DNA from 3 places in the Lysinibacillus sp. RS10 genome. Region 1 is predicted to be linked to each of the others. Evidence: predicted binding sites of a transcription regulator. Region 1 holds the regulator's gene; each other region holds the start of a gene.
The links. Region 1 encodes CtsR, which represses protease genes until heat stress. Its sites were predicted from a motif close to ATGGTCAATAAAGGTCAAACA; they were not measured.
Positions count from the first base shown of each region.

Region 2: clpP (ATP-dependent Clp endopeptidase proteolytic subunit ClpP) is a predicted target of CtsR. The motif match lies at 1,602-1,622, and genes of this name have one in related genera.
Region 3: ACB089_RS20885 (ATP-dependent Clp protease ATP-binding subunit) is a predicted target of CtsR. The motif match lies at 1,372-1,392, and genes of this name have one in related genera.

Region 1 covers NZ_CP167122.1:5,103,561-5,106,847, reverse strand. Annotated here, with positions in the region: gene ACB089_RS25435 (protein arginine kinase) at 1-467, opposite strand, end outside; gene ACB089_RS25430 (UvrB/UvrC motif-containing protein) at 464-1,012, opposite strand; gene ACB089_RS25425 (CtsR family transcriptional regulator) at 1,026-1,496, opposite strand; gene ACB089_RS25420 (DUF4870 domain-containing protein) at 1,700-2,005, opposite strand; gene ACB089_RS25415 (class I SAM-dependent methyltransferase) at 2,123-2,806, shown strand; gene corA (magnesium/cobalt transporter CorA) at 2,858-3,287, shown strand, end outside.
Region 2 covers NZ_CP167122.1:712,131-715,417, reverse strand. Annotated here, with positions in the region: gene ACB089_RS03680 (basic amino acid ABC transporter substrate-binding protein) at 1-670, opposite strand, end outside; tRNA gene ACB089_RS03675 (tRNA-Arg) at 1,175-1,249, opposite strand; gene clpP (ATP-dependent Clp endopeptidase proteolytic subunit ClpP) at 1,708-2,289, shown strand; gene ACB089_RS03665 (hypothetical protein) at 2,345-3,079, shown strand; gene ACB089_RS03660 (HPr family phosphocarrier protein) at 3,117-3,287, opposite strand, start outside.
Region 3 covers NZ_CP167122.1:4,121,007-4,124,293, reverse strand. Annotated here, with positions in the region: gene ACB089_RS20890 (Crp/Fnr family transcriptional regulator) at 497-1,183, opposite strand; gene ACB089_RS20885 (ATP-dependent Clp protease ATP-binding subunit) at 1,455-3,287, shown strand, end outside.

The DNA of each region.
Region 1 (3,287 bases):
GCAAAAGGTAAAGCTTTCTCTAAGATACGATCAATTTTATTGGCCTGTTCATATGCTTTTTGAAGTTGAAAACTGGCCGTCATACATTGAATGCGTAAATGATCTTCTTCGTTCACCATAATGCTAGTTGATTCATCATCAGATAAAAGTATGGAGCCCACTAGCTCTTTTTTTGCAAGCTGAGGACTAATTAAATGTTTTTCTACAAGTATTTGACGTTGTAAAGGTGTTAAATCCTTAATCGCAAAATAAGAGTAATTTTCTTGAAGTTTCGTACTATCCTTTATTGCATGTGTAACTGCCTGCTCCACCTGTAATGCCTCATTCTCTGTAAAGGCTAATGGAAAGCGATAACCATCTAAATTTCGCGCAAGGCGGATGCGTGTACTAATAACAATATCTGAATAATCGTCTTCAACACCCATCCATGTTGGTGTTGCACGTTCTAAAAACGATTCAATCATCACGACACATCACCACCTTCAAATTGTAGCTGCTTCTCAAGTTCCTTGGCTTCATCACGAAGCTTGGCTGCCTCTTCAAATTGTTCTTCATCTACAGCAACTTTCATACGTTTACGAATATCTTCAATTTGCTTTTTGATAACATAAACATTGCTTCTGGCACCAGGCATTTTCCCTATATGTTGAGGACCTGCCTGTATACGGTTAAAGAGCTTCGGTAAGTGTTCGCTAAAGGTGTCATAGCAACTAGGGCATCCAAATTTACCTTCTTTTAAAAACTGTTTATACGTAAATCCACATTGTGGACAGGTTTGAGGTTGTGGCTGCGCCTGCTGTTTTTCACCTGCTTTTTGTTGCTGCCATGAAGGAGAGCCAAACCAATTGGATAATAGCTGTTGAATAGATACTGGCTCTTGTTTAAATTCAGCATGAAATGGATGGAACTGAGAGGCGCAGACGTCACAATAATGATGCTCCACCTTTTGACCACTTTGAACTTGTGTTACGGTAACTGTTGCATTACGTTGTTTACAATGTTCGCAAATCATTTCCATCACCTCTCTATTTTTGCTGTTCATATTTAATCGTCGTTAGCATCGCCCTTAATATTTTTGCTCGAATATGATCTCGTAAAGGAAGCTGTAAATCTATGGTTGAGCGATCAATCGCCGCTAACATTAATTTCGCTTCTCGCTTTGAAATTACCTGCTCATCAATTAGTCGAAAAACTAAATCTTCTGCCATTGTTTGCGATGCCCCACATTCTATTTGCCTGAGGACATCATCGATTAGATCAATTTGTGAATTCGCGCGGACACGTAAAATTCGAATGTATCCACCACCACCACGTTTGCTTTCAACAAGGTAACCTCGTTCGGCTGTAAATCTTGTATTAATTACATAATTTATTTGTGAGGGTACGCACTGAAATTTATCTGCGATTTCACTACGTTTTATTTCAATATGCCCTTCTCCACCTAATTCAAGTACTTGCTTTAAGTAGCCTTCTATGATGTCTGATATATTACGCATTTTAGGAATACACCTCGCTTACTTCACTGACTTTGACTATCTTTGACTTTCTTTGAGTATATTATACAAAACGCTTAAAAATAATTGCAATTATTTCGCACACTGAAATGTTGAAAGCGCCTGCTCATACCTATACTCTACCCTTATCATCGATGAAAAAAACGCAAGCATATGCCACTAGCATATACTTGCGTCTATAAAAATTATACCCAGCGACCGACAATTGGATAACGCCAAGGCTCATCAGATAAAGCCTTCACAATACCGATAATTGGGACGACGAATAACATAATACCGAAAATAATTAAGAACGGTATACCAATTAATAAAAAACTTAGAATACCTGAAATTGCAATTAAAGCCCACATAATAATTTGGAACAGCAATGCCTGAATGGAAATTGTTTTTATTTCTTCATCAGAACTAATTAAGAAAAATATTATGGGTACTACCCATGGCGCGAAAAACGAACTTGCGTGTATGATTACCTTAGACCATTTTGTTTCCATTTATAACAACCCTTCCTTATTATTTTATTTTTATGTACTATACTTACGGATTTATACCCTAGATAGTTTCAATTTAAATTGAATATATAAAAATTTTTGAAAGGAATGTGATACACGATGGAATTTAATAATACACTTGCAAACGAATATGAAAAAGGCATTCGTCGTACGCTACCTAGCTATGATGCGATGCTACGTTTAACACATACTTTTTATCACTCCACATTACCCGAGCAAGCTGATTTTTTAATAGTTGGCTCAGGAAGCGGCAATGAAATTTTACAGTTCGCTGAGAAAAGACCTCATTGGTCATTTGTTGGCATAGATCCTTCTGAAGCAATGCTACAAATTGCTGAAGAACGTTTAAAGCCTCTACCTAATAATATGTCTTTACATCAAGGCACGATACTTGATTCTTTACTGCCTTCAGTAAAATTTGATGCAGCTAGCTGTATTTTAGTGCTTCATTTTATCGATGATTATCAAGAAAAACTTGCAACATTGAAGGAGATAGCAAATAATTTAAAGCCTGGTGCACCTTTTGTGCTCGTCTCAAAATACGGGCAACTAGGTTCTTTAGAAACGGAGTTACAATTTGATTTGTGGCGTGCTTATTGGCTACAGCATACAAAGCTATCACCATCAGAGGTAGCAGAAATGGAGAAATCCATACGTTCTCTTTCATTTATGCGTGAAGAGGACATTTTATCACTATTACAGCAGGCAGGCTTTACAAAACCATCTAGATTCTTTGCCACTACTTTATTTGGCGGTTGGATATGCTATAAAGAGGGCGAATAAAATTTAGGGCGCGCCTGTTAGGATAGAGTCAACAGAAGTGAGGTGAATGCTGTGATACGTACAATTGGAATTACAAAAAACCAACAGCTTATAAAGGACTTTCCACTTGAGGATATACACAACAACGAATTCGAATGGTACTGGGTGGATTTTAATTGTCCGACTGATGAGGAAGAACTACTGTTAGATACATTCTTCCATTTCCATCCACTTGCTATAGAAGATTGCTTAATGCGTTTACAGCGGCCAAAGCTCGATTTTTATGATGATTTCCATTTCTTTGTTATTCAAAGGGTTAACGAAGAATTAATAGCTGAGGAAGTAAATATTTTTGTTTCTAATAAATTTATTGTTACATTCCATAAAAACGAAGCACCTGAAATAGATCGAGTACAAAAGATGCTAGAAAAACAGCCAAAGTATTGGGAACGAGGCACAGTATATTTAACGTATCAGGTAATCGATAAAATCGTTGATAGCT
Region 2 (3,287 bases), 770 kb from region 1:
TTTCAAATGCATCATCTTCTATTACTTTAAGTTTTTCGTTTGGATGTGCCTTAATATATTCATACACTACCGCATTATCACCAATTGCTGCGTCTACGTTTCCGTTTAGCATCTCTTGAATAGCGATTGGTTGACTTTCAAACGCCAAAATATTCGTACTTGATTCCCCTTGAAGCTTTTTAGCAGCTTCGTGTCCAGTCGCATTAATTTGTACTGAAATCTTTTTATCTTTTAATTCAGCTAATGATTTAATCTTTGAATCTTCCTTTACAACGATTAATAATTGAGATTCATAATATGGCTCAGTAAAGTCAAATGACTCTTTACGCTTTTCATTAATTGTTATGCCAGATGCACCGATATCTGTTTCACCATTTTTAATCGTTTGGAATACAGGCTCCCAACCAATGTTTTGCCATTCCACTTCAAAGCCCATTTCATCAGCAATTGCTTGTAAAATATCGACATCAATTCCTACAACATTTCCTTTATCGTCAAGTGATTCAAAAGGCGCAAAGGTAGCTTCTGTTCCTACCTTATAAACTTTTTTACCATCTTCACCCGCAGATGGCTCACTACCAGATGATGTCTTTTCTTTAGCACCACAGCCAGCTAGAACTAGTGCAAATGCTGCCACGATCATTAGTATCATCGATAAACTTCTTTTCATAGTATTTTCCCCCTTATTCAATTACCTTCCCGAAACATATTTTATTATTTATTAATTCGGAAATGTTAGACTATTAGGTCAATTATAGTGACATTATTCACTTTAGACAACAACAATTCGCATAAAAGTAATTGTTTTTTCATAAAAATTAATTTCAGTTGGTTTTTTTTAGTAGAAAACGGTATGAGTGAACAAAAATCTAATCTAACTTGTATATTTATACATATTTGAACTATGCCAAAGATAGATATATTTTGGCAAAAAAAAAGAATCCCCTCAGATAGGATTCTTTTTTCCGACTAGTATACTAGTCTTCACGTACGGTATGTTCACTAAAAAATAATTTGGAGTTGTTGCTTTTTTGAAGGTTTGAAAGGAACATATATGGGAATAATGCTACTAAGCAGAATTTCCACTATTTTCCCCTCATTCTCCAGTAAGCAGGCTGCTAAACTACTTATTAGGAGAATTGAGCTATAAATGTAAATCAAATAATCAGTAAAATGGCGCCCTCGGAGGGAATCGAACCCCCAGTGCAAGAACCGGAATCTTACGTGTTATCCATTACACCACGAGGGCAATTAGACACAAAAAAAAAGTACTCACTCAAAGGCTTTCCAAAAAGCATGTTGTAGATAATCCTCATTTGAAGCATACCTGCAAAATAGTGTACTGTACTTTAACTTATGACCTTATCAATTATACAAACGTATTGCTCATAATTCAACTATAGAATGCAAAAGATTTTAATTTTTTTTAGGGTCTTCATCAAAATATGTACTTGACTATCCATTTCACTACAGGAGAAGGCTTTCCTTGGCGTGACCTAAGCCTCCTTGGCGCTTACACTTCGCTACATCAACCATACTGTTTTAGTCATGAACAGTTTTCAGTATTGGCTATTTATTTAATTTCACTTTAGCAGGTTTAATATTTGACCTTCCCTGACTATAATGTGTATGATAAGGATACAGCTGAAACACAATGGATGTTATCAGCAAAAGTATTCGAATTTAGTTTTTTAAGGAGGATTTAACATGAATTTAATTCCTACAGTTATTGAACAAACAAGTCGTGGTGAACGTGCTTATGACATCTATTCACGACTACTAAAAGACCGTATTATTTTATTAGGAAGCGCGATTGACGACAATGTAGCTAACTCAATTGTTGCACAGCTTCTATTCCTACAAGCAGAAGATCCAGATAAAGATATCTTTCTTTACATCAACTCACCAGGCGGATCAATCACTGCTGGTATGGCAATTTATGACACAATGCAAATTATCAAGCCACAAGTACAAACAATTTGTATTGGTATGGCAGCATCTATGGGTGCTTTCCTACTTGCTGCTGGTGAACCTGGTAAACGCTTCGCATTACCAAATGCCGAAGTAATGATTCACCAACCTCTTGGTGGTGCACAAGGTCAAGCAACTGAGATTGAAATCGCTGCAAAACGTATTTTATTCTTACGCGAAAAATTAAATGGCATTTTATCAGAACGCACTGGTCAACCGCTTGAAGTAATTTCAAGAGATACAGATCGCGATAACTTCATGACTGCTGAACGTGCAAAAGAATACGGCTTAATCGATCAAATTATGGAACGCAAATAAAAAAATCAAAGGCATCCCAGATTATTTCTGAGATGTCTTTTTTTATTCGACATCCATGTATGTATGGTTTGATGGGGTGATCCACCACTTTGGCGGTTCTATCCACCATTCTGATGGTTCTACCCTATATTTGACTTTTCTTTCCGTCGCTTCAGCCTTTCTTTCCATCATTCAGGCTCTTCTTTCCGTCGCGGTTTTTTCTTTCCGTCTCTTCGACCTTTCCTTCCGTCGCTCCGGCTCTTCTTTCCGTCGCTTCAGCCTTTCTTTCCATCATTCAGGCTCTTCTTTCCGTCGCGGCCTTTTCCTTCCGTCGCTTCGGCTCTTCTTTCCGTCGCTTCAGCCTTTCCTTCCGTCGCTCCAGCTCTTCTTTCCGTCGCGGTTTTTTCTTTCCGTCTCTTCGGCTTTTCTTTCCGTCGCTTCAGCCTTACTTTCCGTCGCGGTTTTTTCTTTCCGTCTCTTCGACCTTTCCTTCCGTCGCTCCGGCTCTTCTTTCCGTCGCTTCAGCCTTTCTTTCCATCATTCAGGCTCTTTCCGTCGCGGCCTTTTCCTTCCGTCGCTCCGGCTCTTCTTTCCGTCTCTTCGACCTTTCTTTCCGTCGTTTCGGCTTTTCTTTCCGTCGCTTCAGCCTTTCTTTCCGTCGCTTCATCTCTTCAATCCATCTCTTTGGCTTTTCTATCCGTCGTTTCGGCCTTTCTTTCCGTCGACCTATCCTTACTTTCCATCATTTTGGCTCTTCTTTCAGGACTTATTTGTTCTGTGCAAAAACGCAAAAAAACTGCCCAGCATGTAAGTTTTACTGCTTGGACAGTTTTCGCATTATGGGTTTTTTAATCTTCTTCTTCGATTAGTGCTGCCAATGCTGTAACCGCTTGCTCAGCATCGTTACCATCACTACTAAGGACAACCTCTGTTCCTTTTGCAATAGCTAAACTCATTACACCCATAATGGATTTAGCATTTACTTTTTTCTCTTCTTTCTCAAGAAAGATATCTGCGCT
Region 3 (3,287 bases), 980 kb from region 1:
ACAACTTCTCTTAGTATGTATCTTCTGGCATGTTACTTTTAATTTATAGCTATAAAACGAAACTTCAGCAATGTTTTATGTGCGAAAGCGGAGCGTCAGCAAGATTAGGTGTACAATAGCATTACTGTTATAAGATTCTTCTGTTTGATTATGGATAAGTTTCCATAGCATTCACTTTTGAAATACAAAAATTTATAAAAGTTCTACACTATCGCTGATTGGAGTGGAAGGCTACTCGACTCCCGTGGGAAAGCGAGACAGGCGAGACCCTGAGGCCAACACGATGTTGGTCACGAAGGCATTGTCACAGGACGTGACGCACTTAGCCTTCGTTCCTTTAGTGGAGGAAGCGGCTCGACGCTCGCCCACAGGAAAGCGAGTAGCCTGGAACGGAAATCCCCCTCATTTAAATATTATAATATTCACAATGATTTCCTTGACCATTATATGAAATCCCCGCTTATAACTCATAAGCGGGGATTTTGTGTGTAGCGTATTAATCGATACGACATATTTGTAACGGACAATTTTCACAAGCAATTTCATCCTTTAAAATTTGGACGTCGTGAACTGTTATATAACCTTTTTCAAAGGAAAGAATATTTTGCTTCTTTAAATCATTGAGCATGCGATTGATCATCTCTCTACTCGTCGCACATAAATTAGCGATTTCAGTATTTGTTAACGGGAAATCAATAAAAATATTGCCATTTTCTAAAGGCTTACCATAAGTATTTGTAAGACGGATAAGCGTTGAAAATAAAGCACCTTTTTTACCGTTTAAAACTAAATCACGCAAACGACTTTGATGCTTTAAATTTTCTATTTGCAACCACTTCATATATTCCACCATTAAATTAGGTTGTTCTACTAATAAAAGTTCCAATGATTTACGGCTTAGAACATATAAACTAGAGGGTTCTAATACTTTAGCGGTCATGGAATGATACGTCAAGTTACAAAACAAAGAGCCTTCACCAATAATACTATTCGGACCACAAATTCGAATTGTTAATTCCTTCCCGTTCTCAGTTTCCTGACTAATCGAGATAGCTCCAGTTTTAATATAATATATTTCTTTCGCACGTTCGCCTTCTAAAAAAATTTTATGATCCTTATTCACTTTCGTAAAAACACCGTGCTTTTGGAAAAGATCGTGAAATTGCTCTTGTATTTTATCCATTATAACCATATCTCCAACACATCGCTTTCTTTTTGTAATAAATGGCTGTTTACTACAAAAGGATGGTGAATAATTTCGATACTAAATCTAAGAAACATACTTTTATTATAACTTAACTTTTCAGTTAGAAGTGAAGGAATTTTAGAGCTTATTCTTTGCTTAGGTTTGTCGTGTGTTGTAAAATAAAGTTAGTCAAAAAAGGTCAAACATTTTTCGTGAACAAGAATGGTAAACGGGATTCCGCTAACATTATTGAAAAGGAGTGCTAATTATGCAATTTCAACAAACAGATAATAAAAAACCATTAGAGCAATTTGGACGTAATTTAATTGAAGAAGTTAAAAACGGAAAAATGGACCCGGTTATCGGTCGTGATGAAGAAATTCGTAATGTTATTCGTATTTTAACGCGTAAAACAAAAAATAATCCTGTCTTAATCGGTGAGCCAGGCGTCGGTAAAACAGCAATTGTAGAAGGGTTAGCTCAACGTATTGTAAAAGGGGATGTACCCGAGGGATTAAAAGATTGCGTATTATACGAGCTTGATATGAGTGCTTTAATAGCAGGTGCAAGTTATCGAGGTCAATTTGAAGAACGCTTAAAAGGTGTACTTAAAGAAGTGAAGGAATCTGAAGGGCGTATCATTTTATTTATTGATGAAATTCATACAATTGTTGGTGCAGGTAAAACGGATGGTGCAATGGATGCTGGGAATATGTTAAAGCCAATGCTTGCACGAGGTGAGTTACATTGTATCGGTGCTACAACATTAGATGAATACCGTATGTATATTGAAAAAGATCCTGCTTTAGAGCGTCGTTTTCAACAAGTGCTTGTGCGTGAGCCATCTATTGAGGATACAGTTTCCATTTTGCGTGGCTTAAAAGAGCCCTTTGAGTTACATCATGCGGTACGTATTCATGACCGTGCTATCGTAGCGGCAGCGGAGCTTTCAAACCGCTATATTACAGAGCGCTTCTTGCCTGATAAAGCCATTGATTTAATCGATGAAGCATGTGCCATGATTCGAACAGAGATTGATTCTATGCCACAGGAATTGGATGCAGTAACACGCCGTATTATGCAGCTCGAAATTGAGGAACAAGCATTGCGTAAAGAAAAGGATGAGGCAAGTAAAAAGCGTCTCGAGCAATTAAGTGAGGAATTAACAAAGCTAAAAGAATCCTCAGAAGGCATGCGGAAACAATGGGAAAGCGAAAAAGCAGCATTACACGGCATTCAGAAAAAACGTGAAACGCTTAATAAATATCGTCGTGACTTAGATGAAGCAGAAAGTAAATATGATTTAAATAAAGCAGCTGAACTACGTCATGGGAAAATTCCTACTCTTGAAAAGGATATACAAGAGATGGAGAAACAATTAGAGAATGGCATAGAATCACGTATTTTACGTGAAGAGGTAACAGCTGATGAAATCGCATCTATTGTTTCACGTTGGACAGGAATACCTGTTACAAAATTAGTGGAGGGAGAGCGCGAGAAATTATTGCGCTTAAAAGATACATTGCATGAGCGAGTAGTTGGACAAGATAATGCTGTACAACTAGTCACTGAAGCAGTATGGCGCGCTCGAGCTGGTATTAAAGATCCGCATCGACCAATTGGTAGCTTTTTATTCTTAGGACCAACTGGTGTTGGTAAAACAGAGCTTGCCAAGGCATTAGCGGCACAGCTGTTTGATTCCGAGGATCATTTTATTCGCATTGATATGAGTGAATATATGGAGAAACATAGCGTATCACGTCTTGTAGGGGCACCTCCAGGTTATGTTGGTTATGAGGAAGGTGGACAATTAACGGAAGCTGTTCGCCGTAATCCATATTCAGTTGTATTACTAGATGAAATTGAAAAGGCACACCCAGATGTCGCGAATATTTTATTACAAATTTTAGATGATGGTCGCATTACTGATAGTCAAGGTCGTATGGTCAACTTTACGAACACGGTGGTTATTTTAACCTCTAACATTGGCTCAAGCTATTTGATGGAAGCAAAAGAAGACGATGGAGCAGTTGAGGATTTAGTGATGGCTGCACTGCGACAGCACTTTAAACCAGAGCTGTTAAATCGTATGGATGATATT